Spinactinospora alkalitolerans: one gene and its partner. The protein of the gene in region 1 interacts with the protein of each later gene in a pairwise test. Links are inferred from orthologs where the notes say so. Each region holds a gene or a part of one and is shown in the gene's direction. Other genes may lie near its edges.

Region 1 (15,347 bases):
CCGCGGGTCGGAGGTCTGCTCTGACCCGCGGTGCCGTCGGTGGGCGGCAGCGGCGAACGGGCGCTGCGCCGCGCGTCCGGGGCCCGCCGGTTCCGCCCGGACCGGATAAAGCCCGAACCCTGCCGTCCGTGCCATCACGATGCCGACCACCTGCTGGCCGTGCCGGACTCTTTTCCGCTACCCTGTCGGAAAACGCTTTCCGTCTCATTCGAGCGGACCGTTCGATACGCGCGTCGCCGGGCGCCCGCGGTGCGCTGATCGATTCCCCCGACCCCACCCCGACACCGAGAACCGGGAGGTTCCCTTGGGGCAGGTTAAAACGATTCAGTTTCCATTGCGCCTCGTCCTCCGAACGCTGACGGCCGGTGCGTGCGCGGCCGCCCTCGCGGTCACCGGCGCCGGAGCGGCTCACGCCGACCCGTCCGGCCACGACCGCGGCCACGCGGACGGCGCCCAACTGGAGGACCTGGACCGCGGGCTGGTCGCCGTCCCCACCGAGGAGGGCGTCTTCCTGAGCTGGCGGCTGCTGGGCCACGAGGTCAACGCCGCCACTCCGGCGGGCCTGAAATCGCCGGCCTTCCGCGTCTACCGCGACGGCCGCCGCATCGCCACCGTCACCGACAGCACCAACCACCTCGACACCGAGGGCTCGGCCGACGCCGAGTACCGCGTCGTCGCCGGAGGGCGCGACGGCACCGACACGTCGGCCGCGGTCTGGCCGCAGAACCACCACGACCTGCCGCTGCAGAAGCCGGAGGGCGGAGCCACCCCGGCCGGTGAGGAATACGGCTACACGGCCAACGACATGAGCGTCGGCGACGTCAACGGCGACGGCCGCTACGAGTACATCGTGAAGTGGGACCCGACCAACTCCAAAGACGTCTCCCAGGTCGGCTACACCGGCAACACCTACATCGACACCTACACCCGCGACGGCACCCTGCTGCACCGCATCGACCTGGGCGTCAACATCCGCTCAGGCGCGCATTACACGCAGTTCCTGGTCTACGACCTCGACGGCGACGGCCGCTCGGAGCTGATGTTCAAGACCGCCCCGGGCACCAGGACCATCACCTACGGCAAGGACGGCGAGGTGGAGTCCGAGGACCACATCACCATGCCGGCCGAGGACGTCGCTGCGGGCCACTCCCACAGCGACGACCACCGCATGAGCGCCGATGACTACTACGACCACGTCGTGCAGATGTTCCGCGACTGGCACGAGCACCCCGAGGTCGTGGCCGGGAACTGGCCGGCCACCCTGGAGGAGGCCTTCGGCATCGAGCCGGCCTACGACTACCCGCTCTCCCGCGAGGACGCCGAGGCGCTGGCCGACCACTTCATGGACACCTACGCGCCCGGCCGCAGCGACCGCAACCGGCTGCGCGAGTTCGAGGGCTTCGTCCTCACCGGGCCGGAGTACCTGACCGTGTTCGACGGCGCGACCGGCGCGGAGCTGGACACGGTCGACTACCGGCCCGCGCGCGGCGACGACGGCCTCATGTGGGGGGACTACGCGATGTCGCGCATCGAACCGGGCAACCGCGTCGACCGGTTCCTTTCGGGGGCGGCCTACCTGGACGGCACGCACCCGTCGGCGGTGTTCGCCCGCGGCTACTACACGCGCGCCACCCTGGCGGCCTACCGCTTCGACGGCGAGAACCTCACCGAGCAGTGGTTCGTCGACAGCGGGCACGCGCCGATGGCCAACCCGTTCAACGACGCCCCGCACGGGGTCGAGGGCACCGACCCCGAGTTCGGCACGCTGACCACGCAGGGCAACCACCAGATGAGCTCCGCCGACGTGGACGGCGACGGCAGGCAGGAGATCGTCTACGGCGCGGCCACCATCGACGACGACGGCTCGCTGCTGTACTCCTCCTACGGCACCGGGCACCCCGACAGCGCGGTACCGGGCGAGCGGGTCAAGCTGGGCCACGGCGACGCCCTGCACGTCGGTGACTTCGACCCCGACCGGGACGGCATGGAGATCTGGGGCGTCCACGAGGGCGGCGCCTATGCGCCCTACGGGTTCGCGATGCGCGACGCCGCCACCGGCGAGGTCCTGTTCGGCGGATACACCGGCGTCGACACCGGGCGCGGGATGGTCGGCGACATCGACCCCGGCACTTCCGGCGTGGAGGCCTGGTCGTCCATGCCGCCCGACCAGGAGACCGACGCGGGCCTGTGGACGGCTGACGGAGAGTTCCTGGGCCGCGACGCCCCCGGCACGAACATGAGCATCCGCTGGGCGCCGGACATGACCACGCAGATCGTCAACGGGCAGGAGGCGCCCACGGTCGACGACCGGCAGGAGGGCACGCTGCTCTCCGCCGAAGGCACCCTGACCAACAACGGGACCAAGGGCAACCCGTCCCTGGTCGCCGACGTCTTCGGTGACTGGCGCGAGGAGCTGCTGCTGCGCACAGAGGATTCGGAGGCGATCCGGATCTACACCTCGACCGCGGTGACCGACCGCAAGCTCTACACCCTCATGCACGACCCGCAGTACCGGGTCGGCATCGCCGGGCAGCAGACGGCCTACAACCAGCCGGCGCATCCGAGCTTCTATCTGGCCTCGGACACCGACTGGTCGCGGGTGCCCGTCCCCGACGCGGTCTACGCCGGCCGCTAGCTCGCTGTTCAACCTCGGCCCGTGGTCGGATCACCGTTCCGGCCACGGGTTTCGCTGTTCCCCGGACAGCAGAACGGCCTGGGGCGATCATGTGCGCTGTCGAGACGCTGATGATCAAACAGGAGCCTTCATGTACCTCATGCGCATCGGCCCCGCCTGGCTCGTCCGCTACCTCAGCCGTGTCATGGTCCTGGAGCCGGGCGACTTGATCTGCGCCGGCACTCCGGAGGGCACCGGGACGACGTCCGATCCTCGATGTCTCCCGCTGGGAGCCGAGCCGCAGTCCACAAAAACAGAGGAGTCCTCTGACCTGCGGCACTACTGGTGGGCGATACTGGGATTGAACCAGTGACCTCTACCGTGTCAAGGTAGCGCTCTCCCACTGAGCTAATCGCCCAGGTCGAAACCTGGAGGCGGAGACGGGAATCGAACCCGTGTACAGGGATTTGCAGTCCCTTGCCTAAGCCACTCGGCCACTCCGCCACGAGCACCGTTGAGTCCTGCGAGTGACACCCATGCGGCTTCTCCGAGCGGACGACGGGATTCGAACCCGCGACCCTCACCTTGGCAAGGTGATGCTCTACCAGCTGAGCCACGTCCGCATGCCATGGATACGGGGGTCCATGCCACGTTCCTGCTTCGAGCGGACGACGGGATTCGAACCCGCGACCCTCACCTTGGCAAGGTGATGCTCTACCAGCTGAGCCACGTCCGCGCGGCGAATGCCGGGCCCCTCCGGGAGCTCCCGGAGCGCCGTCCTCGCTGCTGATTAAGAACTCTAGCGGATTCCGGCGCTCGGACAAACTTCAATCGCGGGCCGGGGCCGCCGCGCACCGCGGCGGCCCCGGCGGCGCGGATTCAGCGTTCGACGTGGGCCGGCGTGTTCGGCATGTCCGGACGGGGCGGAGCGGTCAGGTACTGGCCGACGCGCTGGATCACCATGTTCATCTCGTAGGCGACCAGGCCGACGTCGCATTCGGAATCGGCGAGCACGGCCATGCAGGCGCCCTCGCCGGCCGCGGCGACGAACAGGAACGCCCGGTCCATCTCGATGATGCTCTGCCGGATGTTGCCGGCGGCGAACTGCCTGCTGGCGCCGCCGGCCAGGCTCTGCAGGCCCGATGCGATGGCCGCCAGGTGCTCGGCGGCGGATCGCTCCAGCCCACTCGACGAGGCCATCAGCAGCCCGTCGGTGGAGAGCACGATGGCGTGATGCGTGCCCTCCGCGCGGGTGAGGAGGTCGTCGAGCAACCAGCTCAGTTCGCCGGGGGCGGTGCTCCGTGTGGTCATGGCTCTCTTGATCTGTTTCGTCTGTGGAATAGGGAGGGAGGGGGAGAGAGGGGGCGATTCACTCGGGGGGTACTCGGGCGGGTCGCGCGACCGTCTGGCGTGCGTCCAAGTGTTGCCCAGATGATAGTCATTCGTAACTTATCCGGCCGGTTCCGGCACGCGTTTTCAAGGAGTGGAAAGGCCGCCGCGGACGAGGTGCGCCGTGTTGGTCCGTTACCGTACCCCCGGTATCACGCTGTGGCACCGGACCCGGCCGGTGCCGGTCAGAACATCCGGGCCGGACCGCGCCGAACACCCCGCCGACCTGCTCGGCGGTGGCAGGATCGAGGCACGGTCGAATCGATCTTTCACGAGGGGGATGAGAGACATGCGGGTGTGGATCGCCGGTGCCGGGTACGGCACGGGCCGGGTGGTCGCGGCCGAGGAGGCCCGGATCTCCGTGTTCGACCACGGGATCACGGTGGGCGACGGAGTCTTCGAGACGGTCAAGGCGGTGGGGGGACGGGCGTTCGCGCTCACCCGGCACCTGCGCCGACTGGCCCGTTCGGCGGAGGGGCTCGGGCTGGACGCGCCCGACACGGGCCGCATCGCCGAGGGCGTGCGCCTGGCGCTGGAGGCCAACCCGAAGGCGGACCCGGCCAGGGTGCGCATCACGGTGACCGCCGGACCGGGCCCGTTGGGCTCCGACCGCAGCGGGGTTGAGGCCACCTGCATCGTCGCCATCGCGGACTTCCCGGCTCCGGCGCCGACGGTCGACGTCGCCGTGGTGCCGTGGACCCGCAACGAGCGCGGGGCGCTGACCGGCCTGAAGACGACCTCCTACGCGGAGAACGTGCTCGCCCTCCAGTACGCGGGGGAGCGCGGCGCCGGTGAGGCGATCTTCGCCAACACCGCCGGCAACCTGTGCGAGGGCACGGGCAGCAACATCTTCGTCGTGGTCAACGGCCGGCTCGTCACCCCGCCGCTGTCGGCCGGGCCGCTCGCCGGCATCACCCGCGAGCTGGTCCTGGAGTGGTCCGGTGGCGAGGAGGCGGACCTGCCGATGTCGGCGCTGGCCGATGCCTCCGAGGCGTTCCTGGCCTCGACCGGCCGCGACGTCCAGTCGATCCGGGCCATCGACGGTCGAGCGCTCCCCGCGGCGCCCGGCCCGGTCACCCGCAAGGCGGCGGCGGTCTTCGCCGAGCACAGCGCGGCCGACATCGACCCCTAGACCGCTGATGGGAGAGGGCCGGGATTGTCTTCCGGTCCCTGCTGTGGCTGTGCGGGCCTGGTGGGCTGACGGCAGCCTTCCCGGGGTCATGCGCTGGTGAACAGGAGGACTGCGGCCGCAGTCCTCCCGACTCCCGTCAGCGACCTGGTGTGAGGTGGGGCGCTCATCGTGCTCTGACCGCCGCGTTCGCGGGGCGGGGGCGGGACCGGGGAACGAAAAATGCCGCGACTTCCAGCGGTCGCGGCATTTTCCCGAATCACCACGCGGAGGGCGTTTGGTGGTTATGCGGTTGGGTAGGCCATCACCGAGGTCCTGGGCATGCTCCCCCTGCCTTGGGCACGGCGGATCGCTCGATCACCCCATGTCTTCCGAGTGACCGGTCGGGCTGTGTTCCGCTGTCACCGGGCGCCTTCGGCACCGGGTCTCACTGGTAGAGGTGCTGCTCGATCTCCGCGTCGAGGTCGACGTAGTCCGCTTCCTGCCCGGCCGGCACGATCTCGTAGGTGCGGTGCAGGAACTCCGCCAGCGGGGAGATCGCGGCGTCGAACTGGGCCTGCCCGAACGGCGAGGACAGCGAGATGTTGATGGTCCGCTCGCCGTCGCCCTTGGACGGCCACACCCGGACGTCGCCTTCGCCGACCGGGCGCACGATGCCGACCGTCAGCAGTTCCCTGGCGAAGATCCACTCGACCGGCTCGTCTTCGCCGACGTGGAAGGCCACCTTGATGGCGTAGGGGTCGTTCGCGGTGTAGTCGAGCCGTGCGACCAGGGGGACCGCCGTGCGATCGGGGACGACGAGCCGAAGGCCGAGCTCGGCGGTGGCAGTGGTGTCGCTACTGTTCATGTTCGCCAAACCTTTTCTCGTCCGGCTTCGCGCTATGCGGGTGGGTTGCGGTTTCACCCGCTTCCGGCGCGGCCGGTCGATGTTTCCATGAAGCGCAACCGTGGGGCTTCTTCTCTCGGGCCGCGAGGCGGCGGCCCGCCGCATCGCCTCAGCCCTCCGTAACTTTAATGAGCTGCGGAAACCAAGAATTTCCAGTTGATCTGTGTGCCGCGTCACCAGCACGGTCGAAGGTCGGCGGCCGCACGGCGGCGCCGTCTCCGCACCGCCCTCATGTGAGGGGGTTTCACGTTTGTGTACCGCGAGACGACCTCGCTGACCAGCGAGTGAGACGTCGATCACATCCCTTGATCTTCTCCCGTGTGGTGCGAGTGCGTCATCCACTCCGTCGGATGCGCTAGAGTTTTTCTTGTTCGCCCGCCAAACAGGGCGAAACCGCCGGGGCGATTAGCTCAGTTGGCTAGAGCGCGTCGTTCACACCGACGAGGTCACTGGTTCGAGTCCAGTATCGCCCACACTCCCGAGGGGCCGGTTCCAAACCACGGAATCGGTCCCTTCTTCTTTGCCCCTCCGGGTTTCGGCCCCGCGGCCGATCGGCGACCCGCCGAAGGACGCGAGCCCGAGGCGAGCGGAGCGAGGGCATTCGGTCTACTCGCCGCCGTGGATTTTCCCCATCCGCTATCCGGATCCGGCCGTGGCTAACCGCGGGACAGCCCTTTGCGGGCCCGTCGCCGACGCCGCGTCCGCACGGCGGTCTCCTTGGCGTTGTGCGCGTAGCGGCGGGCGCGCCGCAGCAGGCCGCGCGCCCAGGCGAACTCGGTGGAAAGAATCACCAGACCCAGGATGATCCCGCCGATCCCCGGCCCGGGGGTCACGCACATGATGATTCCGGCCAGCAGGGTGAAGCCGCCGACCACGGCGACGGCGGTGCGCCAGGTCCAGTGCAGGACCGGATGCGAGTGCATGCGCATGCGCCAGATCCGGAGGCGGGCGCGGAGCCGCCGCCAGCGGTTGGGCCTGCGCTTCGTGGGGGATGCCGCCGGGTCCGGTGGGTTCGTGTCGGTTACGGGGCTCGGTGACATGAGCTCACAATATCGGCCTGATCAAGAGCTGGTCTCAGACGAGTCACGCGTCGCCCGACCTTTCCGGACGACCTGATTTCCGGGAACGGTTCCATCCGATCATGATCTGGGGTGCCGGTCCACCCCCGTTTTCTCGGTTTCGCCACCCGCACGGCGCCTCCCGTGGCCGACGGGCCCCGATCGGGCGGGGAGGCGCGCGGAACCGGACCGGTCCGGGTGAGCGCGTGCCCGAACCCCGATAGCATCGAAGGGACCCCGCGCCGCAGGAGCGGCGGCGCGCGAGGGAACCGCGCACGACCATCCCACACCCTTGAGGAGTCACCGTGTCCGCAGTGCCTGAGCTGCATATCACCCTCGCCGGAACCGAGCGTGTGGTGGCGGCGGGGACGACGGCCGGCGACGCCCTTGAGGCCGACGGCCGGACCGTCATCGCCGCCCGGGTCAACGGGGAGCCCCGCGACCTCGCCCACGAGGTCGCCGAGGGCGACGCCGTCGAGGCGATCGCCATCGACTCCGAGGACGGCCGCGCGATCCTGCGCCACTCGACCGCCCATGTCATGGCCCAGGCCGTCCAGGAGCTGTTCCCCGAGGCCAAGCTGGGCATCGGCCCGCCCATCGACAACGGCTTCTACTACGACTTCGACGTCGCGGAGCCCTTCACCCCCGACGACCTCAAGCGCATCGAGAAGAGGATGCAGCAGATCGTCAAGCAGGGGCAGCGGTTCTCCCGCCGCGCAGTCTCCGACGACGACGCCCGCGAGGAGCTGCGCGACGAGCCCTACAAGCTGGAGCTCATCGGCCTCAAGGGCGGCGCCGGCGACGCCGCCGAGGGCGCCGGCGTCGAGGTCGGCGCAGGCGGGCTGACCATCTACGACAACCTCCAGCCGCGCACCGGCGAGCTGTGCTGGAAGGACCTGTGCCGCGGTCCGCACCTGCCCACCACCAGGGCCGTCCCGGCGTTCAAGCTGATGCGCTCGGCGGCGGCCTACTGGCGCGGCAGCGAGAAGAACCCGCAGCTGCAGCGCGTCTACGGCACCGCATGGGAGTCCAAGGACGCCCTCAAGGCCTACCTCACCTTCCTGGAGGAGGCCGAGAAGCGCGACCACCGCAGGCTCGGCGCCGAGCTGGACCTGTTCTCGATCCCCGAGGAGATCGGGTCGGGGCTCGCCGTCTTCCACCCCAAGGGCGGCGTCGTCCGCCGCGTCATGGAGGACTACTCGCGCAAGCGGCACGAGGAGGCGGGCTACGAGTTCGTCTACACCCCGCACGCCACCAAGGGCAGGCTGTTCGAGAAGTCCGGCCACCTCGACTGGTACGCCGAGGGCATGTACCCGCCCATGCAGCTCGACGAGGGCCAGGACTACTACCTCAAGCCCATGAACTGCCCCATGCACAACCTGATCTTCGGGGCGAGGGGCCGCTCGTACCGCGAGCTGCCGCTGCGGCTGTTCGAGTTCGGCACCGTGTACCGGTACGAGAAGTCCGGCGTGGTGCACGGCCTGACCCGCGCGCGCGGCTTCACCCAGGACGACGCGCACATCTACTGCACCCCCGACCAGATGGCCGGCGAGCTGGACTCGCTGCTCACCTTCGTCCTGAACCTGCTGCGCGACTACGGCCTGGACGACTTCTACCTGGAGCTGTCCACCCGCGATCCGGAGAAGTCCATCGGATCGGACGAGATCTGGGACGAGGCCACCCGGGTGCTGCGCGAGGCGGCGGAGAAGCAGGGGCTCGAACTGGTCATGGACCCGGGCGGCGCGGCGTTCTACGGCCCGAAGATCTCGGTGCAGGCGCGCGACGCCATCGGCCGGACCTGGCAGATGTCGACCATCCAGGTCGACTTCAACCTTCCGGAGCGGTTCGACCTGGAGTACCAGGCCCCCGACGGCTCGCGGCAGCGCCCGGTGATGATCCACCGCGCCCTGTTCGGCTCGATCGAGCGGTTCTTCGCGGTGCTGCTGGAGCACTACGCCGGCGCGTTCCCGGCGTGGCTGGCCCCGGTGCAGGTCGTGGGCATTCCGATCACCGACGAGCACGTGCCCTACCTGGAGCGGGTGGCCGAGCGGCTGCGCGCCGAGGGCATCCGCGTCGAGGTCGACGGCAGCGACGACCGCATGCAGAAGAAGATCCGCAACGCCCAGAAGCAGAAGGTCCCCTTCATGCTCCTGGCGGGCGACGAGGACGCCGGCAAGGACGCGGTGTCCTTCCGCTACCGCAACGGGGAGCAGAACAACGGCGTCCCCATCGACGACGCGGTCGCCGAGATCGTGACCGCCGTGCGCGAGCGGCGCTAGCCGACCTCGGGCCCGGGTCCCGCGAGGCGGTGCGGGTGGCCTACTCCATCCGCATCGCCACCGCCCGCACCGGCGCGCCGTCGGCCCCCTCCAGGGCGATGGGCAGAGCGCTGAACAGCGGGGCGGGGAAGTCGATCCGCTCCAGGCCGCAGAGGTTCTCGATGATGACGCCGCCCGCGCCCAGGACCGCGCGGTGGACCGGCCACGCCTGGCTCGGATGGTCCTCGTCCGGCGTCGGGTCCGGGTTCGGGGCGTCGATTCCGATGGTCCGCACGCCCGCGTCCACCAGGTGGCGGGCGGCCTCCCCGGTCAGATGGGGGTGGGCGAAGTAGCGCCGCGTCCCGTAGTGGCGGGACCAGCCGGTGCGCAGCAGCACGACGGCGCCGGGCCCGAACTCCGGATCCCACGGCTCCAGGTCGGCCCGGGTGATGGGGGAGCGGTCGGTGCGGCCGGCCGCCTCCACCACGACGGCCGGACCGGTGAACAGCTCCAGCGGCAGCTCGTCGATGCGCGCGCCGCCGTCGAAGAAGTGGCGCGGCGCGTCGGCGTGCGTGCCGCTCTGCGACCCCATCGACACGTGCAGCAGGTTGTAGCCGTCCTCGGCGACCGTCGCGGCGGGGGAGAGCCGGGGGACCGGGTCACCGGGATAGACCTGGGTGCCGGGGCCGATCGAACGGCTGAGATCGATGATCCGGCTGATGCGCATGGAGCTCCCATCGAGCGATCCGGTCGTTCCCTGCGGTGATTCGCTTGAACCGTCGGCGGAGAGGGGGACGGGGCGAGACCGTCGGAGGGCTCGGAGAGAGCATCGCCGTGTCGCCCGCCTCTTGGGGGGCCAAGCCTTTCACATCGGCCTTCTCGGGCCATTCAAGGCGACCGTCGGCACCGGGGAGTTCGCAGACGACGCGCGAGCGAGGTGCATCCGGCCCCGTGACGGGGCACGATGAAGGGCGATGACTTCCACACCCGGCCCCCAGCAGCCCGACCCGGGCGCCAACGCCATGACCGACCGGTTCCGCGACGTGGCCGGCAAGGTGCTCGACACGTTGCTCGCCGACGCTCCCGAGTGGGCCGACGAGCTCGGCGACCACCGGTTCCGCGACCGCCTCAGCGACCACTCGCCCGACGCCGACGTCCGCCGCGCGGGGGTGCTCACCGACGCCCTGGGCGCGCTCGACGAGATCGACGACGCGATGCTGCCCCCGGCCGACCACGTGGACCTGGAGACGCTGCGCACCCGGGTCAGCGCCGACCTGTGGCGGCTCACCGAGCTGCGTCCGCACACCTGGGACCCCCTCCGGCACCTGCCGGGCGACGCGCTCTACGGTCTGATCGCCCGCGAGGCCCTCCCGGTCGGCGACCGGCTGGAGGCGCTGGCTGCGCGCTGCCGCGCCGTCCCCGGCTTCCTCGCCGTGGCGCGTGACGTCCTCGGCAACGGCCCGGGCATGCCGCGCGTGCACGTGGAGACGGCGATCGCCCAGGCCCGCGGCGCCGCTTCGCTGCTGGGCGCCGACCTCGACGCGCTGCTGGAGGCCGAACCCGGCCTGCGCGCCAAGGTCGAGCCGGCCCGCGACGCGGCCCGCGAGGCCCTGGCCTCCCACGCCGAATGGCTGGAGGCCGAACTGGACTCCGCCACCGCAGACCCCCGTCTGGGGGAACGGGAGTACGCCGCCCAGCTCTGGTACACCCTCGACTCCGAGCTGTCCCCCGAGACGCTGCTGACCCGCGCCGAGAGCGACCTCATCGCCACCGAGGAGGAGATCGCCGAGGTCGCCGCGGAGTACGACGGCCGGCCCCGCTATCGGGGCCAGGTGCGCGAGGTCCTGGACCGGCTCGCGGCCGAGGCCGCCACCGGCGCCGACGACATCGGGCCGCTGTGCGAGCAGGCGTTCGAGCGCCTCCTCGCGCGCACGGCCGAACTCGACCTGGTCAGCGTGCTCGACGACCCGGTGCGGATCATCCCCATGCCGGAGTCCCGGCGCGGCGTCGCGGTCGCCTACTGCGATCCGCCCGGCCCGCTCAGCCCGGCCACCGGCGAGCCGACCCTGATCGCCGTCGCACCCCCTCCCGCCGACTGGTCGACCGAGCGGCAGGCGTCGTTCTACCGCGAGTACAACGGCCACATGCTGCGCAACCTCATGGCGCACGAGGGCGTGCCGGGGCACGCGCTCCAGCTCGCGCACGCCGCCCGCTACCGGGGCGGCACCCGCGTCCGCCAGGCGATGCCCAGCGGCTCCTTCATCGAGGGCTGGGCCGTCTACACCGAGGAGCTGCTGGCCTACGCCGGCTGGGACGACGCCGGAGACCTGCCGCTGCGCCTGGTGCAGCTCAAGATGCGGCTGCGGATGATCCTCAACGCGATCCTGGACGTGCGCACGCACACCCGTTCGATCACCGAGGCCGAGGCGATGGACCTGCTCGTCGAGCGCGGCCACCAGGAGGAGGGCGAGGCCGCGGGGAAGTGGCGCAGGGCCCGGCTCACCAGCGCCCAGCTCTCCACATACTACGTCGGCTACCGCGAGGTCAACGGCATCGCGCGCGACCTGAGCGCGGCCCGGCCCCGGACGGGGCAGCGCGCCGTCCACGACGAGATGCTCGCGCACGCCTCGCCCTCGCCCCGCCACCTGCGCGCGCTGCTCGGCGTCTAGGGACCGGCCGGAGCTCCGGCGCACCGGCCCGCGTGCCGATGCGCGTTTATGCGATGCTTATCCGGCGTTCCCTAGATTTCTGTGGCCATTGCCGCGACCGCCGCGACCCACCTCTTCCCGGAGCTGACGAACCCCCATGCCCACCGACCTCATTGTTGGATTTCTGACGCTGCTGGCGTTGGAGATCGTGCTCGGGATCGACAACCTCGTCTTCATCTCGATCCTGTCCGGCAAGCTCCCTGAGTCGCAGCGGACCAAGGCCCGCAACCTGGGCATCGCGCTGGCCCTGATCACCAGGTTGCTGCTGCTCGCCTCGATCTCCTGGATCATGAGCCTCACGACACCGCTGTTCTCGGTCTTCGGCTTCGAGTTCACCGGCCAGTCCCTCATCCTGCTGATCGGCGGCCTCTTCCTCATCGGCAAGGCCACCTACGAAATCCACGACAGCCTGGAGGGCGAGGAGAACCACGCCGGCTCCAAGGTCAAGGCGGCCTTCGGCGTCGTCGTCACCCAGATCGTGCTGCTCGACCTGGTGTTCTCGCTGGACTCGGTGATCACCGCCGTCGGCATGGTGGACAACATCTGGGTCATGGTCGCCGCCGTGGTCATCGCGGTGATCGTCATGCTGGTCTCCGCGGGCCCGCTGGGCCGGTTCGTGCAGAACCACCCCACCGTCAAGATGCTGGCGCTGGCGTTCCTGCTGCTCATCGGCATGACCCTGGTGGCCGACGGCCTCGGCTTCCACATCGACAAGGCCCTCATCTACACCGCGATGGGCTTCTCCCTGTTCGTCGAGGTCCTCAACCTGATGGCGAGCAAGCGCCGCAAGCGGAAGCGGAGCGAGCAGGACCAGGCCGCGCCGGTCAAGCTCAGCAGCCGCTACAGCGAGGAGCAGCGGCCCGCGGACGGCGGCAGGCAGGACGACAGGCAGCCCGTCGCCGACTGACCGACCGACCTCACACGGCGCACCGGGCCGTCCCGCAGGCGCGGGGCGGCCCGAGCTCCTATGCTGGCCTATGAGCCGCGATCGGGGCGGTCGCGGGCGGAGCGGGGTCCGTCACCATGCTCCCCGCGCGGCGGGGGCGGTCGTCGAGGAGAGGTGAGCGAGCGAATGGGCGGCGCGGAGCAGGAGGCCCAGGGCGGTGCCGGTGTCGGCGACGGGTTCCAGCGGCTGTGGACACCCCATCGCATGGCCTACATCAAAGGGGAGAACAAGCCCACCGGCTCCTCCCCCGAGGACGGCTGCCCGTTCTGCCACGTGCCCTCGCAGCCCGACGAGGAGGGGCTCGTCGTGGCGCGGGGCAAGGCGGTCTTCGCCGTGCTCAACCTCTACCCCTACAACAGCGGCCACCTGCTGGTCTGCCCCTACCGCCACGTCGCCGACTACACCGAGCTCAAGGGGGCCGAGGTCGCCGAGCTCGCCGCCCTCACCCAGGCCGGCATCACCGCGCTGCGCTCGGCCTCGGGCCCGCAGGGATTCAACGTCGGCATGAACCTCGGCTCCGTCGCCGGCGCCGGGATCGCCGCCCACCTGCATCAGCACATCGTTCCGCGCTGGGGCGGCGACACCAACTTCATGCCGGTGGTGGGGCAGACCAGGGTGCTTCCCCAGCTCCTGCGCCAGACGCGCGACCTGCTCGCCGAGCACTGGCCCGAGAGCCGATGACGGCAGCGGAGGCCGCCCGCGCGTTCCGGCGGGCCGCCCGGGGATGAGGTCCGGGTCGCATCCCCACCGGACCGGCCGTTTCGGCGCCGCTCGTGGGGAAGTCCATTCCGTGAAGCGGCGGATGCTCGTCCCCGCAGCGGTTCGAGCGCTCTACGATCTTGAGAAGCCATGTTGAAAATCCTGCGTCCTGTGACCGCCCGGGTGCTGCAACCCGTCGGCAGAGGTCTGGCACGGCTCGGCGTCACCCCGAACATGGTCACGCTCGTGGGTACCGTCGGCGTCGTCGCCGGCTCCCTGTTCTTCTATCCGCGCGGCGACCTCTACGTCGGCACCGTCGTCATCACCGTCTTCGTGCTGTTCGACATGCTCGACGGAGCGGTGGCCCGCGCCACGGACGCCTCCAGCCGGTGGGGCGCCTTCCTGGACTCGACCCTGGACCGGCTCTCCGACGCCGCCGTCTTCTCCGGCCTGCTGCTGTGGTTCATCGGCGACGGAGACGACGAGACGCTCGCGTGGGTGACCCTGTTCTGCCTGGTCAGCGGATTCGGTGTGTCCTACATCAAGGCCCGTGCCGAGGGGCTCGGGGTCAACTGCGATGTCGGCGTCGCCGAACGGAGCGAACGGCTGGTCATCGGCCTGGTCGCCATCGGGCTGGGGGGCCTGGACGTGCCCTACGTGCTGGCCGGCGGGCTGTGGCTGCTCGCGGTCCTCAGCGCGGTGACCATCGTGCAGCGCCTGATCGAGACCCGCAACCGGCTCGGCGAACCCCGCCAGCACGCGGACAACCCCTGACCACCCGGCCGCGCCCGAGGATCTCGGGGGCCTCATGAGGAGACGACGCATGGGAGAACGCGCATCGACGCTGGCCTACTCGCTGGGCTGGGCGCTCGTCCGCCGGTTCCCCGAGCGCGCCGGGCGCTGGGCCTTCGCCCGCATCGCCGACCGCGTCTGGCGCGGCGGGGGCGCGCGGCGGCTGGAGGCGAACCTGCGCCGCGTCATCGGCCCCGAGGCCCCGCAGGCGCGGCTGCGGGCGCTCTCACGGGCGGGCATGCGCTCCTACCTGCGCTACTGGTACGAGATGTTCCGGCTGCCCGCCATGGGGCGCGAGCAGATCCTGGGCCGCGTCCGCAGCAGCGGGATCGAGGCGCTGGAGGCCCACATCGCCGCCGGGCGGGGCGTGGTCGCCGCGCTGCCGCACATGGGCAACTGGGACCACGCGGGGGCGTGGATCACGCTGCGCGGGATCCCGCTGACCACCGTCGCCGAACGGCTGAGACCGGAGGGCCTGTTCCAGCGCTTCGTCGCGTTCCGCGAGAGCCTGGGCATGGAGGTGCTCCCGCTCACCGGCGGGGAGGCCGGCGTCTTCGCCGCGCTGGCCCGCCGGCTGCGCGCGGGCGGGCTGGTCTGCCTGCTCGCCGATCGCGACCTGACCGCCGGCGGCGTCGAGGTGGAGTTCTTCGGCGAGGCCGCCCGGATGCCGGCCGGCCCCGCCACGCTGGCCATGCGTACCGGTGCCGCGCTGATGCCGGTGTCGCTGTGGTTCGACGGCCCCCACTGGGGCATCCGGGTGCACGAGGAGATCGCCGTCCCGGCCGAGGGCGACCGCGCGCAGCGGATCCGGGCCATGACCCAGGAGCTGGCCCGGGTGTTCGAGGGCGCGATCGCCGAGCACCCGCAG
Region 2 (15,264 bases), 3.7 Mb from region 1 along the record:
ACCTCACCGGCCCCGCGCAGGAGCACGCGCTGCCCACCGGGCGGGAGGAGCTCGCAGCCGTCCGCACCGCCCTGGGCCTGCTGCGCGTGCGGATCGCGGCGGCCCACCGGGACCTCGAAGTCCTCGCCGGGCTGCTGGAGGATTACCGGCTGCACGCAGGGGAGTGGGAGCGGGCGCGCGCCGACCGGGTCGCCGCCGAGGACGCGGGGACCGCGGCGATCGGCGACATGATCACGGTCCGCCGCGAGACCGAGCTCACCGACCGGGCCCGGGCCGCGGCCCCCGAGCAGATCGAGACCGCGGTCACCGAGGTGCGCGCCAGGGCGCGGGCGGCCGACGACGGCCTCCCCGAGCTGGAGCGCGCGGCACGCGGCGCCCGCGACGACCGGATCGCCGCCGAGACCCGCCACGACACCGCGCTGCGCGAACGGGCCGAGCAGGCCCACCGCGCGCTCGCGGTCGGCGCGGCGCTGCGCGCCATGCTCGCCGACGCCGACGGCGGCGTCGACACCGCCCTGCTCGACGCCGCCGGCCTCGCCGCGCTCGCCGGCGACGAGGGACCCGTCGCCGACCACGACGCCGCCGAAGCCGCCGAGGACGGTGCGGGAGAGCTCGCCAAGCGCGTCCAGACGCTCGACGCCCTCGTCACCGCGGTCGAGACCGGGCTGGACCCCGACCCGGAGGCCGACGTCGACAACAGCGGAATCCTGCGCCGCAGGGAGGAACTGCACCGGCTGCTGGCCGCGAGCGACACCGCGGGGGCGCGCACCGAGCTCACCGAACCCGCCGGGGTGAAACGCGTCACCGTCCACGACGACGACGGCTCCCACGACATCACCGCCTACGCCCAACGCCTCCGGCGCGCCATCACCGAGGCCGAGGAGACCGCGGCGGTGCGCGAGGAGGAGGCCTACGAGCGCCACCTCCTCGGCGAGCTCGCCGGGCACCTGTCCCGCCAGATCAACGAGGCCCGCGCGCTCATCTCCACCATGAACGAGGTGTTCGGCGAGGTCACCACGTCGCAGGGGCTCGGCGTCCGGCTGGACTGGCGGCTGGCCCCCGACGCCGACGAGGACATCAGCGCCGTCGTACCGCTGCTGGACCGCCCGGCCGAGAACCGGACCCGCGTCGAGACCACGCGGCTGCGCGACGCGCTGCGCCGCTGCATCGAGGCGATCCGGCGGCTCGACCCGACCGCCACCGGCGGCGCGCAACTGCGCGCAGCGCTGGACTACCGGTCCTGGTTCGCGTTCAGCGTCTACGTCACCGACGCCGCGCACCCGGAGCGCGAGCGCCGCCTCACCCACCGCACCGCGCTCAGCCAGGGCGAGCAGCGCGTCATCGCCTACCTCGTGCTGTTCGCCGCCGCGGCGGCCCAGTTCGGCGCGCTCGCCGAGCACGCGCCGCACGCCCCCAGGCTGATCCTGCTCGACGACGCCTTCGCGAAGGTCGACGAGCCCACCCACGGCCGGCTGCTCGGCCTGCTCGTCGAACTCGACCTCGACTTCGTGCTCACCTCCGAACGCCTGTGGGGCTGCTTCTCCAGCGTCCCGAGCCTGCACATCTACGAATGCCTGCGCGACCCGGCCGAACCCGGCATCGCCACCCTGCACTTCACCTGGGACGGCACCAGGCGCCGCCTGGTGGGGGTGTGATCCGTCCCCGGCCATTGGGGGTCTTGAAGCTCGGCCCGAGGCCGGAGCCCGTGGTGACTGGGCGATCCTCTCGCGTGGCCGCAGGCCCATGAAGGGGTCGCCCTGGCGCCGCGCCACCCACGCCACCACTTTGCGCGCCAGACCGAGACCACGGTGTCGGTGCGCACCCAAGGCGGGGCTCCGCTCCGTCCTGGGGCGGTCCTTAAAACCCCTGGGCCACGGTTTCCGCCACCCTAAGGGAGCGGGGTCCAAGACACCCCGGGGTGCGGGAGGCCATGCGACCCCCTGGGCCGCGGCCGCCCATCTCGGACGCCGCCCTATCTGGTTCGGCCGGACCTGTCCTACTCTCAGAGGCGAAGTCGACGATGAAGCGGGTGTGGTGACGACGTGACGACGGCCCATGAGGCGTTCGCAGCGTCCGCCGAAGAGGCTCCGCGGCGGCGGCGCGGCGGGAGCGCCCCGACCGGTTCGGTGTGGGAGCGCCTCGCGCGCTCGCCGCTGGACCCGGTGGCCCGGCAATGGGTCGCCGCGGCCCTGCACGGTGACGACGCCCTGGCGGTGTGCGTGCAGGGGGACGACCCCGAACTGCCGCTGCCGGCCGAGCCGGCGCCCGCCGCCCCGCGGCCGCGGCGCTGCTACCTCAGCCGCGTCGAGGTGCAGGGCTTCCGCGGCATCGGCCGCGCGGCGTCCCTGGAGTTCCCGCCGGGCCCGGGGCTGACCGTCATCGTCGGCCGCAACGGCTCGGGCAAGTCCAGCTTCGCCGAGGCCGTCGAGGCCGCGCTCACCGGCCGCAACCTGCGCTGGGACGCCATGCCCACGGCGTGGCGCGACGGATGGCGCAACCTGCACTTCGACGACCGCACCGAGATCACCGTCGAACTCCAGCTCTCCGGTGAGACCGACACCGCCCGCGTCACCCGCTCCTGGACCGGCGACAGCGTGCGCTCGGCGCGGGGCCGGGTGGAGCTGCCCTCCGGCGAGACCGGTTCGCTGGCCAACCTGGGGTGGGGCGAGGAGCTCGTGCGCTACCGCCCCTTCCTCTCCTACGACGAGCTGGGGCGCACCGTCACCGGCCGGGCGGCCGAGCTCTACGACACGCTCACCGCCCTGCTCGGCCTCACCGACCTGGCCGAGGCCGAGCGCAGGCTGGCCCGCGCCTGCGACCGGCTGGCCAAGCAGGAGCGCCGCCCGAGCCGCGACCTGCCCTACCTCGTCGAGCAGTTGCGCGCCGGGGACGACCCGCGGGCCGGGCGCGCCCTGGAGATCCTGCAGGCCCCCTCCATCGACCTCGACCGGCTCGCCGTCATCGCCGCCGACGACGGGCCCGCCGACCCGGCCCAGCAGGTCGTCCTGCGCCGGCTGCGGCGGCTCGCCGTCCCCGAGCGCGCGCTCATGGCCGACGTCGTCAACGAGCTGCGCGGCGCCGCCATGGAGATCGCGATGGCCTCGGGCACCAAGGGCGCGCGGGCGCGCAGCGTCGTCGAACTGCTGCGCCAGGCCATGGCGCACCACGAGCGCCACCCGGCCGAGTCCACCTGCCCGGCCTGCGGGACCGAGAACGCCTTCGGGGCCGACTGGGCGCGGCGCGCCCGCACCGAGATCGCCGCGCTGGAGCCGGTGGCCGCGAGCGCGGCGGCGGCCTACGACCGCGCCGAGAACGCCAGGGACCAGGCCCGGTTCCTGATGGCGCCGCCGCCCTCCTGGCTCCCGCCCGACAGCGACCTCGGCCGGATCTGGGAGCAGTGGGCCGCCGGTTCGGACCTGGCCGACCCGACCGAGCTCGCCGACCACATCGAGAACGTGGGCCGCCGACTGCGCTCCACCGCGATCGCGGCCCGCAAGGCCGCAACCGAACGGCTCGCCGATCCCACGGACGGCTGGGCGGAGCTCGCCGAGCAGGTGGGCGCGTGGGTCGAGGACGCCAGGCAGGCCGTGCGCGCCCGCGAGACCCTGCGCCCGGCCGAGCAGGCCCTGAACTGGTTCACCGGGCTGGCCCGCGAGATCCGGGCGGAGCGGCTGCGCCCGCTGGCCTCCCAGGCGGAGAAGGTCTGGCAGCGGCTGCGTCAGGAACGCCACATCGACCTGGAGGCCCTGCGGCTGGTCGGCCGGGGCGCGCAGCGGCGGGTGGCCGTGGACGTCAGCGTCGACGGCGCCGACGGCGCGGGCAACGCGCCCGGGCTGCTCAGCCAGGGCGAGTTCCAGGCGCTCGCGCTGTCCATCTGCCTGCCGCGCACCCTGGCCACGGGCAATCCCTTCGGATTCCTGGTCCTGGACGATCCGGTGCAGGCCATGGACACCGAGACCGTGGAGGGGCTGTCGGCCGTGCTCGCCGAGGTCGGCCGGCACCGCCAGCTCATCGTGTTCACCCACGACACCCGGCTGCCCGACGCGCTGCGGCGGCTGGGCCTGCCGGCGCGGATCCGCATGATCCAGCGCGACGCGATGTCCAACGTCTGGGTCGCGGATTGAAGGGTTCCCGGGTCGTGTCCGCCCGGGCCGCCGTTCGATTTGGCAGTGCACCCCCGGAGGCCTGTATAGTCATGAACACGCGAAGGGCGGAACCCCGGAAGGGGAGAAGCCGCAGGAGCGTGCCCCTTTAGCTCAGTCGGCAGAGCGTCTCCATGGTAAGGAGAAGGTCTACGGTTCGATTCCGTAAAGGGGCTCCACCACTTGACGGCGTCCGGTCCACTCAGGTGGGTGACCGGCGGAAATCTCATTCGCCGGTCTGAACGGGTTCCGGTATTCTCGAAGAGGTCCGGCACCCCGGCTCCAGGCGGAGTAGCTCAGTCGGTAGAGCAAGCGGCTCATAATCGCTGTGTCGTCGGTTCAAGTCCGGCCTCCGCTACCACCTGCGCGACCCCTGGCTCCACATCAGGGGTCAACGCGGGTCTTTTTCAGTGTTCGTATGTTGTCAGCGAGAAAGGCACTCCAACGTGGCTGCCACCGACGTGAGGCCGAAGATCACCCTGGCCTGCCAGGAGTGCAAGCACCGTAACTACATCACGCGTAAGAACCGTCGGAACACGCCCGACCGTCTTGAGATCAAGAAGTACTGCCCGAACTGCCGCACCCACCGGGGCCACAAGGAGACCCGCTAGTCTCCTTCGCCCCTCGGGCGAACACCGGCGGCGGCCGCGGCGCGGCGACGGACCACGGGGCCGCACGGCCCGCGCGAATAGCCCAGTGAGCGCTTCCCGCTCGCTGGGCTATTACTGTGTGAGGGTCCGTCGAGCGGCCCGGCGTGGCGGGACAACGGAGCCGACTGATGTCCGACCGACGGGTCCGCGGGGCGAGGCGGGGCTTTCAGGGCTCGGATCCACCGTGCCGCCGGTGGCTTGCGCGCACCGCGACGGCCGACCCCCTGTGTGAGCCCGATCTCAGACATCGATGAGAGGGAGTCCATGGCGATCAACCACGACCTGCTGGGGCGGGTGTACGAGTCCCCCGAGCCCTACGAGGTGACCCGGGGCAAGATCCGGGAGTTCGCCGACGCGATCCGCGACCCCAACCCCGTCTACCGGGACACCGCCGCGGCCAAGGCCGCGGGCTACACCGACGTCATCGCGCCGCCCACGTTCCCCGTCATCGTGGGCACGGAGGGCATGCACCAGGCCGTCGTCGACCCCGAGCTGCGCCTGGACTTCTCGATGGTCGTGCACGGCGACCAGAGCTTCCGCTACAGCCGCCCGCTGCAGGCCGGCGACGTCGTCACGGCGGTGACCAGGATCTCCCAGATCAGGGCCCTGGGGCGCAGCGAGATGCTGACGCTGGAGAGCGACGTCTCCACCGTCGAGGGGGAGCACGTCGTCACCGCCGTCAACATGCTCGTGGTGCGCGGCGGCGCCGAGAAGGCCGAGAAGTAGGGAAGCGGGGAGCGTCCGAATGACCGCCAACGTCCGTTACGCCGACGTCGAGGTGGGCACCGAGCTGCCCGAGCAGACCTACCCGGTCCGCCGCCTCGACCTCGTCCGCTACGCCGGGGCCTCCGGCGACTTCAACGAGATCCACTGGAACGAGCGCGTCGCCAAGTCCGTCGGCCTGCCCGACGTCATCGCGCACGGCATGTTCACGATGGCGGAGGCCGGCCGGCTCGTCACCGACTGGGTGGGCGACCCCGGCGCGGTCGTGGAGTACGGGGTGCGCTTCTCCGCGCCCGTCGTGGTGCCCGACGACGACAACGGCGCCGAGATCGTGGTGAGCGGCGCCGTCTCCGAGAAGCGCGACGACAACCAGGTCGTGGTCGCCATCACCGCCCGCTCGGGCGGCGCCAAGGTCCTGGCCCGCTCCAGCGCCGTCGTCCGGCTGGCCTGACCGTCCCCGCCGCCGGTCTCTCCGGACGCGGCCGCCGGCGATCCGTCGGCGCCCTCCGGACGGCCGCGGCCCCCTGTCTCCCGTCCGACCAGAGGTAACGCCGTGTCCGCTGTTCCCGTCCGCAACGTCTCGCTGGCCGACTACACCACACTGGGGCTCGGCGGTCCCGCCGCGACGTTCGCCACCGCCCGCACCACCGACGAACTGGTCGCCGCGGTGACCGCGGCCGACGCCGCGGGGGAGCCGCTGCTGATCCTGGGCGGCGGCAGCAACCTCGTCATCGGCGATGCGGGGTTCCCCGGCACGGTCGTGCACGTCGACTCCCAGGGCGTCGTGCCGGAGCCCCGCGCCGACGGCGCCGTGGCGGTCCGCGCCGAGGCCGGAGTGGAGTGGGAGCCGCTGGTCGAGCGCTGCGTCGCCGACGGCCTGAGCGGGATCGAGTGCCTGTCCGGGATCCCCGGCCGGGTGGGCTCCACCCCGATCCAGAACGTCGGCGCCTACGGCCAGGAGGTCGGCCAGACCGTCACCGAGGTCCTGGTCTACGACCGCGAGCGCGGCGAGCGCCGCACGCTGGGCAACGCCGACTGCGGCTTCGCCTACCGCGACAGCGCCTTCAAGGGCGGCGACCGCTACGTGGTGTGCGAGGTCGTGTTCGAGCTGACCCGCTCCGACCTCAGCCGCCCCGTGCGCTACGCCGAACTCGCCGGGAGGCTCGGCGTCGAGGTCGGCGACCGGGTGCCGCTGGCCGACGCCCGCCGGGCCGTGCTCGAACTGCGCCGCGGCAAGGGCATGGTCGTCGACCCGGCCGACCCCGACAGCCGCAGCGCCGGCTCGTTCTTCACCAACCCCGTCCTCGGCCCCGCGGAGTTCACCGAGTTCCGCAAGCGGGTCGCCGAGCGGCTGGGGCCCGATGTCGAACCGCCGGCCTATCCCGACGCCGACGGCAGGGTGAAGACCTCGGCCGCGTGGCTGATCGACCGGGCCGGCTTCGCCAAGGGCCACGGAACGGGCCCGGCGCGCATCTCCACCAAGCACACCCTGGCCCTGACCAACACGGGCGGCGCCACGGCCGCGGACCTGCTGGACCTGGCCCGCGAGGTGCGGGCGGGGGTGGCCGAGGCATTCGGCGTGACGCTGGTCAACGAACCGGTCATGGTGGGCGTCAGCCTCTAGGTCGCTGACGGGAGAAGGCCGGGACTGTTTCCAGGTCTTGGCCGGGCCCGTGCGGGCCTGGTGGCGCTGCTGTCAGCGCGCCGGCGCTGACGGCAGCCTGCCCAGGTCACCAGGGGCGAACGAAAGAACTGTGACCACGGCCCCCGGCCCCCGTCACCGGTCCGGACCCCCTTTTCGGTGTTCCTCCGCATTTTCTTAGGCGCGCCGAACTCGTTTATTCGGAATCTCTGCGGCATTTCATCGGTTAATCAATGAATTGCGCTCTCTGGATTTTTTGCTAAAGTCGGACGCGTCGAAGGGGAGTAGTCCCCAATTCGTGTGATCGACAGACCGGCCCCTGTCAGTGCAGGTGATAGCCCGGTCACACGAGCCTCGAACCTCTCAGGCGGACGAGACCTTCGGCCCGGTGGGACTATCGGGCCGAAGCGTGGCGTCCGCCTTTTGCTTCTGTCCGAAAAGACGACTCGAAGGGCAGAGGATCCGGTGGAATTCCTCACGGCGCTCGGTTTCAGCGCGGCGGCCATCTTCATCGCCGAGATGGGCGACAAGACCCAGCTCGTGGCGATGTCACTGGCGACCCGCTACCGGGCGCTCACCGTCGTGCTGGGCATCACCGCCGCGACCCTCGTCGTGCACGGGTTCAGCGTGCTCATCGCCGAGGTCCTGGGCATGGCCATCCCCACCGACTGGGTGACCCTGGCCGCCGGTGTCGCGTTCGTCCTCTTCGGCGTCTGGACCCTGCGCGGCGACGAACTCACCGACAAGGACGAGGAGCGCGCCGCCTCCCGGCGCATCCGCTCCGCCTTCGTGACCGTCTGCGTGGTCTTCTTCGTCGCCGAACTGGGCGACAAGACGATGCTCGCCACGATCACCGTCGGCACCCGGTACGACTGGCTCCCGGTATGGGTCGGCTCCACCGTCGGCATGGTGCTCGCCGACGGCATCGCGATCGCGCTGGGCGCCGCGCTGGGCAAGAAGCTCCCCGAACGTGCCGTTCAGGTCGGCGCGGCGCTGCTGTTCTTCCTGGCCGGCGCCGCAATGGTGTTCCAGGGCGTGCGGATGGTGGCGTTCTGACGCCCCTCCGCCGCCGCGGTCGGCGGGGCGCCGGCCGCCGGGCTCAGAAGTCCTCCGGCGCTGTGGTCAGCCAGGAGTCCACGCCGGCCAGCAGCTCCTTCTTGCGGCCGTCGGGCGCTGCCGCGCCCCTGATCGACATCCGCGCGAGCTCGGCGAGCTCGGCGTCGGAGAACCCGAAGACGTCCCTGGCGATCTCGTACTGCTCGGCCAGCCGGGGACCGAACAGCAGCGGGTCGTCGGTGCCCAGGGCGATCGGGGCGCCGGCGTCGAACAGGCGGCGCAGCGGCACGTGCGACACGTCCTGCACGACGCCCAGGCCGACGTTGGAGCTCGGGCAGACCTCCAGGGTCACCTCCTGGGTGGCGACCCGCTCCACCAGGTAGGGGTCCTCGATCGCGCGCACGCCGTGGCCGATCCGGTCGGCCTCCAGCATGTCCAGGCACTCCCGTACGCTGCGCGGCCCCTCCAGCTCGCCGCCGTGCGGCGCCAGCAGCAGACCGGCCCGGCGGGCGATCCGGAACGCGCCCTCGAACTCCAGCGCCCGGCCGCGGCGCTCGTCGTTGTTCAACCCGAACGAGACGACGCCCCTGCCCGCGTACTGGGACGCGAGCCGGGCCAGCGCCTTGGCGTCCAACGGGTGCTTGGTGCGATTGGCCGCGACCATGATCCCGATGCCCACGCCCGTCTCACGCTCCGCGCTGCGGGCGGCGTCCAGCACGAGCTCCAGCGCCGCGGTGAGCCCGTCGAACCGGGAGGCGTAGCCGCTGGGGTCCACCTGGATCTCCAGCCACCCCGACCCGGCCGCGCGCTCGTCCTGTGCGGCCTCCAGCAGCAGCCGGTACATGTCATCGGGCGTCTTCAGCACCGACCGGGCGATGTCGTAGAGCCGCTGGAAGCGGAACCAGCCTCGTTCGTCGACGGCTCTCAGCTTCGGCGGCCACTCGTCCACGAGCGCCTGGGGGAGGTGCACTCCGCGCAGGTCGGCGAGCTCCACCAGGGTGGAGTGCCGCATCGACCCGGTGAAGTGCAGGTGGAGGTGGGCCTTGGGCAGCAGGGTGATCGGGCGTTGCATGACACAAGGGTGCCGCAAACCGGCCCCGCCGTCGTCAGCCGTCCCGCGAAAAACCGCTCGCCCCGGCGTCGGGCGGACGCCGGGGCGAGCAACGGAGAAGGGGCACCGGTCCTTCGCGCGCGGGACCGGCCGGATCCGGCTACCGCGCCTCACTCAGCAGCTTGGCGATGCGGCTCACGCCCTCGGTGAGGTCGGCGTCGCTCAGCGCGTAGGACAGCCGGAGGTAGCCGGGGGTGCCGAACGCCTCGCCCGGAACCACGGCGACCTCGGCCTGCTCCAGGATCAGCTCGGCCAGTTCGGTGGAGCTCTGCGGGCGCCGGCCGCGCACCTCCCGGCCGATGACGTCCTTGACCGACGGGTAGGCGTAGAACGCGCCCTGCGGCTCGGGGCAGACCACACCGGGGATCTCGTTGAGCATCCGGACGATGGTCCTGCGGCGGCGGTCGAAGGCGGTGCGCATCTCGTCCACGGCGCTGAGGTCGCCTGAGACGGCGGCCAGCGCCGCGACCTGCGAGACGTTGGCGACGTTGGACGTGGCGTGCGACTGCAGGTTGCCCGCCGCCTTGACGACGTCCTTGGGGCCGACGATCCACCCCACACGCCAGCCGGTCATCGCGTAGGTCTTGGCCACGCCGTTGACCACGATCGTGCGGTCGGCGATCTCGGGCACCTCCGCCGGCATCGAGGCGAACCGGGCGTCGCCGTAGACCAGGTGCTCGTAGATCTCGTCGGTGAGGACCCACAGGCCCTTCTCGGCCGCCCACCGGCCGATCTCGCGGACCTGCTCCGGGGAGTAGACGGCGCCCGTCGGGTTGGACGGGGAGACGAACACCAGCACCTTGGAGCGCTCGGTGCGGGCGGCCTCCAACTGCTCGACGCTCGCGAGGTAGCCGGTGGACTCGTCGGTGACGACGTAGGTCGGGACGCCGCCGGCCAGCTTGATCGACTCGGGGTAGGTCGTCCAGTACGGCGCGACGACGATGACCTCGTCACCCGGGTCGAGCAGTGTGGCGAACGCCTCGTAGATGGCCTGCTTGCCGCCGTTGGTCACCAGGACCTGGCTCGGCTCCACCCGGTAGCCGGAGTCGCGCAGGGTCTTGGTCGCGATGGCCTCCTTCAGCTCGGGCAGGCCGCCCGCCGGCGTGTACCGGTGGAAGCGGGGTTCGCGGCACGCCTGCGCCGCGGCCTCGACGATGTAGTCGGGTGTCGGGAAGTCGGGCTCCCCGGCGCCGAAGCCGATGACGGGCCGGCCTTCGGCCTTCATGGCCTTGGCCTTCGCGTCCACCGCCAGGGTCGCTGACTCGGAAATGCCGCCGATGCGTGCGGAGATACGGGGTCGGTCAGTCATGTGACCCATGTTTCCATGTGGGGCCAAGACATTTGTGTCAAGGGGGCGAACAGGGGGAACGGGGAACACAGCCCGCCGCGACTTGGTCCCGGACGCGGATAGGGCATAGACTCTGGCAGTCGATGGACCGGGAACGGGCCGCCCGCCCGATTATTCGCGCGCAGCACGCTCCGGAACCGGCTATCGTGGGAACCACGCGGTACCCAAGGGCAGTGGCTCAATTGGAAGAGCACCGGTCTCCAAAACCGGCGGTTGGGGGTTCGAGTCCCTCCTGCCCTGCAAGAGCACTCCCGAGTGCGCGGCAAGTCCGAGTGAGCGAGTGGAATGAGCGCCCGGCTGAGGAGGCCGTCCGCCCGGAAGCGTCCAGTGACCGTCGAATCCCTAAGGACCTCAGGTGACACAGACTGACGCCGACGCCAAGCCCGAGAAGGAGCGCAAGCGTCGTACCGGTCCGGTGACCTTTACCAAGCAGGTCGTCGGCGAGCTCCGAAAGGTCCGTTGGCCCACCCGCCGTGAGCTGATCACCTACACGATCGTGGTCATGGTCTTCGTGGTCATGATGGTCGGCTACATCTCGCTGCTCGACTTCGGCTTCGGTGAAGGGGTCACCTGGCTCTACTCCACCGTCGCCGGCACCGGCACCTCCTGATCGCAGCCGCCTCCCCGGGACCACGCCCGGGTCATCGCGGCACGTTGGTCACATTTCGTCGGCCAAGACCGTAAGCTGGCATTGCCGGCGCTGGCCGTGTTCATTGTTGTGCCAGCCGAGAGCGTGTATCCGACGAGAGAAAGAGCAGCCGTGTCCGACTCCCCACTGACCTCTGGCGACCTCCCCACCGAGGAGCGGGATCAGTCGTCGGCGGAAGAGACCGGCCCGCGAGCCGAGCAGGCGGATGCTGCTGAAGCGGCCGAGGCGCCCGAAACGACCGAGGCGGCCGGTGCCGAGGAGACCGAGCTCGAAGCGGACGCCGAGCAGGCGGAGGACGCCGAGGCCGAAGAGGCCGAGGAGAGCGAAGAGGACGCGGTCCCCAGGCTCGACCCCGTCGAAGAGTTCAAGATCGAGCTGCGCATGCTGCCGGGCGACTGGTACGTGGTGCACACCTACGCGGGCTACGAGAACCGGGTGAAGGCCAACGTCGAGAGCCGCACCCAGTCGCTCAACATGGAGGACTACATCTTCCAGGTCGAGGTGCCCACGCAGGAGGTCACCGAGGTCAAGAGCGGCAAGCGCCAGCAGGTCACCGAGAAGGTCCTGCCCGGCTACGTCCTGGTGCGCATGGACCTCATCGACGAGTCCTGGGCGGCGGTCCGCAACACGCCCGGCGTCACCGGCTTCGTCGGTCTGTCCAACCGCCCCGCTCCGCTGAGCATCCAGGAGGTCGCCGACCTCCTCGCCCCGGAGCCGGAGGAAGAGGCCGAGCAGACCAAGAAGAAGGAGACCGAGGCCCGCTCCGACGTCGCCTACGAGGTCGGCGAGTCCGTGACCGTCATGGAGGGCCCGTTCGCCACGCTGCCCGCCACGGTCAGCGAGATCAACCCCGACACCCAGAAGCTCAAGGTGCTCGTCTCGATCTTCGGCCGTGAGACCCCGGTGGAGCTGGCGTTCAACCAGGTCTCGAAGATCTGATCCAGCGCGTAGACTTGGTGGGTCCGCCCTTCGGGGCCGACCCACCGTGCCCCGCCCTCGGCGGGGCTTATTCGCGATCCGCCCGGGTCCCGGCGGACGCGCGGCTCTCCACGCAGGTGGTAGGTGGACCTCGGTCCGACTCCCTGCCGGTCGGGCCGGACCCGCGCCGTCTCCGCGGCGCGGGGACGAGGGACCCACAACACACAGCAAATCCGGCAAAGGACCCGAAATGCCTCCGAAGAAGAAGATCGCGGCGCTCGTCAAGGTTCAACTGCCCGCAGGACAGGCCACCCCGGCTCCGCCGGTCGGTACCGCCCTCGGCCCGCACGGCGTCAACATCATGGACTTCTGCAAGCAGTACAACGCTGCCACCGAAGCCCAGCGCGGCAACGTCATCCCCGTAGAGATCACCATCTTCGAGGACCGGTCGTTCAGCTTCGTCACCAAGACGCCGCCGGCCCCGAAGCTCATCCTCAAGGCCGCCGGCCTGGACAAGGGCGCCACGACCCCGAGCCGCAGCACCGCGGGTTCCATCACCCGCGACCAGGTGCGCGAGATCGCGCAGACCAAGCTGCCCGACCTCAACACCGGTGACCTCGAATCCGCCGAGAAGATCGTCGCCGGCACCGCCCGTTCCATGGGCATCGAGGTCAAGTAGCGCCCTGCGGCGCCGTCCGTCCTCCGTGGCAGGGCCAGGCGCTGGCCCGCACACCACAGGCCCCTTGAAACAGGAGTTTTCAGTGAAGCGCAGCAAGAACCACCGCAAGGCCTCCGAGCAGGTGGACCGCGACCGGCTGTACGCGCCGGTCGAGGCCGTCAAGCTCGCCAAGGAGACCATCTCCGTCAAGTTCGACCCGACCGTCGAGATCGCCCTGCGCCTGGGCGTCGACCCGCGCAAGGCCGACCAGATGGTCCGCGGCACCGTCAACCTGCCGCACGGCACCGGCAAGACCGCTCGGGTCCTGGTCTTCGCCACCGGTGACCGTGCCGAGCAGGCCCGCGCCGCGGGCGCCGACTACGTCGGCGACGACGACCTCGTCGAGGAGATCCAGAAGGGCTTCCTCGACTTCGACGCGGTCGTGGCCACCCCGGACCTGATGGGCAAGGTCGGTCGCCTGGGCCGGGTGCTCGGTCCGCGCGGCCTCATGCCCAACCCCAAGACCGGCACCGTCACCCCCGACGTCGCCAAGGCCGTCAGCGACATCAAGGGCGGCAAGATCGAGTTCCGGGTCGACCGGCACGGCAACCTGCACTTCATCATCGGCAAGGCCTCCTTCGGCGAGCAGCAGCTCATCGAGAACTACCAGGCCGCCCTGGACGAGGTGCTGCGGCTCAAGCCGTCGGCCGCCAAGGGCCGCTACGTCAAGAAGGCCACGCTGACCACCACGATGGGCCCCGGCATCCCGGTGGACCCGAACGCGGCGCGCGCCGTCGCCTAGTCGGCGCGTCCGCGGCGCCGCGGCGCGGCGATCGAGGGCAGCGGGGGCGCCCCGGCTCGGAGGATCCGAGCCGGGGCGCCCTTTTTCGCGCCCGCGCCCTCCATGCGGCCTCCATGCATGCCCCCGCCCGCCGTCCACCCGGCCCGATCCGGCGAAAAGCGGTGGAACCGTTGCCCGGGGCGACACGTCGCATGATTCGGGCAGGTCAACAGGCCGGTCACGAACGAGACGTCTTTGGAGTTTGATCGATGCTGCGAAAGTTCGCCGTCGCCGTCGCGGGCAGTGGTTTGGCAATGGTCGTCGCGGGGTGTTCGGCCCTCCCCGGCGCGGCGGGCGGTGCGAGCGTCACGGAGGTGCTCTCCAACCTGGTGAGCCAGACGCGCGAGGTCGAGAGCTACCGTGCCGAGATGACGACGTCGGGCAGCATGCAGGGGCAGGCCACCGAGATGACCCAGGAGATCACCTACTCCGGCACCCCCGAGCCCACCTACGAGATAACGATGGACCTCGGCACGAGCGGCACCAGCAGGGTGCTGATGCGCGGTGACGAGATCCTGGTGGAGGGCGACCCCTCCATGGGAGGCCCCGCGTGGCTGCGGTCGAGCGCGGCAGAGGGCACCCAGCAGCCCCAGGACCCGATGGCCGAACTGGAGAAGCTGCTCGCCGGCGAGGGCATCGAGGAGGCCGGATCCGAGGAGGTCAACGGCGTATCCACGACCAAGTACACCGGGACCTACAGCGTCGACCAGGCACTGGAGAACATCGACGACGCCGACGCCAAGGAGTCGGCGCAGCAGCTGTACTCCCAGTCGGGCGTCAGCGAGATGGCGTTCGAGGTGTGGGTGGACGACGAGGGCCTGCCGCGCAGGGTGAGCAGCGAGGCCGGTGACTTCACCAGCACCATGGACTTCCTGGAGTTCAACCAGCCCGTCGAGATCGAGTACCCGAGCGCGGACCAGATCGGCGACATGGACGACCTCATGGGCGACCTGGGCGACATGGGCGACATGAATTAGCGGCACCCGCTCCGGAAGCCGGCGAACGCATCCGGCGCGTTCGCCGGCCACCTGACCCCCGCACCGGTCCACCGGACCGTGCACGTCCCACTCACTCCCGGGCATCGGCTAACATTGGTAACTGCCGAAGACCGCCGGTCGTCACCCGTCGGGTGACCTAAGGTCCCATGCGAATGGGCGGCCCGCGCAGGTGTGGAGTGAGCTGCGATCACGCGTGCCCTCGTGCACGTGATCCCGTCGAGCCCCGTGCGCCTGCGCCGGGGCGTTTTTCATGCGCGCGCCCACTCGGATGGCTCCTTGGACCGGTGTTCACTGTTGGAAGGAGTCCCATGGCGAGGCCGGATAAGGCAGCCGCGGTCGCCGAGCTCAAGGAGGAATTCCAGAGCTCGGAGGGTGCCGTGCTGACCGAGTACCGTGGGCTCACTGTCGCGCAGGTCACCGAACTGCGCCGCAGCCTCGGCCAGAACGCGCGGTTCCGCGTCGTGAAGAACACGCTGACCAAGATCGCCGCCAACGAGGCCGGTCTGGACGAGCAGGTCCTGGACCTGT

The links.
Region 2: the proteins of thrS (region 1) and rplA interact in binary tests that used the Escherichia coli proteins (3 or more experiments, as listed by UniProt). The link is inferred for Spinactinospora alkalitolerans from one-to-one orthologs.

What each region holds. Positions count from the first base shown.
Region 1 is NZ_JACCCC010000001.1:1,811,742-1,827,088, forward strand. What follows is about bases 6,971-9,868. They hold thrS (threonine--tRNA ligase), read left to right. Parts: upstream 6,971-7,381; coding sequence 7,382-9,355; downstream 9,356-9,868. Other genes in these bases: HDA32_RS08120 (cyclase family protein), read right to left, coding at 9,396-9,868. Also shown: HDA32_RS08060 (rhamnogalacturonan lyase), read left to right, coding at 335-2,635; HDA32_RS08065 (fumarylacetoacetate hydrolase family protein), read left to right, coding at 2,766-2,987; HDA32_RS08090 (roadblock/LC7 domain-containing protein), read right to left, coding at 3,494-3,925; HDA32_RS08095 (aminotransferase class IV), read left to right, coding at 4,293-5,135; HDA32_RS08100 (SsgA family sporulation/cell division regulator), read right to left, coding at 5,560-5,979; HDA32_RS08110 (PGPGW domain-containing protein), read right to left, coding at 6,675-6,947; more of HDA32_RS08120, read right to left, coding at 9,869-10,061; HDA32_RS08125 (DUF885 domain-containing protein), read left to right, coding at 10,357-12,003; HDA32_RS08130 (TerC family protein), read left to right, coding at 12,140-12,949; HDA32_RS08135 (HIT family protein), read left to right, coding at 13,115-13,669; pgsA (phosphatidylinositol phosphate synthase), read left to right, coding at 13,838-14,461; HDA32_RS08145 (phosphatidylinositol mannoside acyltransferase), read left to right, coding at 14,511-15,347. UniProt on the Escherichia coli protein: Catalyzes the attachment of threonine to tRNA(Thr) in a two-step reaction: L-threonine is first activated by ATP to form Thr-AMP and then transferred to the acceptor end of tRNA(Thr). The rate-limiting step is amino acid activation in the presence of tRNA.
Region 2 is NZ_JACCCC010000001.1:5,536,298-5,551,561, reverse strand. What follows is about bases 12,035-14,849. They hold rplA (50S ribosomal protein L1), read left to right. Parts: upstream 12,035-13,000; coding sequence 13,001-13,699; downstream 13,700-14,849. Other genes in these bases: HDA32_RS24650 (SCO4651 family lipoprotein), read left to right, coding at 13,948-14,715; rplK (50S ribosomal protein L11), read left to right, coding at 12,490-12,918; nusG (transcription termination/antitermination protein NusG), read left to right, coding at 12,035-12,260. Also shown: HDA32_RS24730 (TIGR02680 family protein), read left to right, coding at 1-1,655; HDA32_RS24725 (AAA family ATPase), read left to right, coding at 2,043-4,124; rpmG (50S ribosomal protein L33), read left to right, coding at 4,589-4,753; HDA32_RS24705 (MaoC family dehydratase N-terminal domain-containing protein), read left to right, coding at 5,057-5,518; HDA32_RS24700 (MaoC family dehydratase), read left to right, coding at 5,538-5,966; HDA32_RS24695 (UDP-N-acetylmuramate dehydrogenase), read left to right, coding at 6,069-7,139; HDA32_RS24690 (TMEM165/GDT1 family protein), read left to right, coding at 7,623-8,213; HDA32_RS24685 (adenosine deaminase), read right to left, coding at 8,257-9,285; HDA32_RS24680 (pyridoxal phosphate-dependent aminotransferase), read right to left, coding at 9,425-10,633; preprotein translocase subunit SecE, read left to right, coding at 11,028-11,282; more of nusG, read left to right, coding at 11,433-12,034; rplJ (50S ribosomal protein L10), read left to right, coding at 15,045-15,264. UniProt on the Escherichia coli protein: One of the primary rRNA binding proteins, it binds very close to the 3'-end of the 23S rRNA. Forms part of the L1 stalk. It is often not seen in high-resolution crystal structures, but can be seen in cryo_EM and 3D reconstruction models.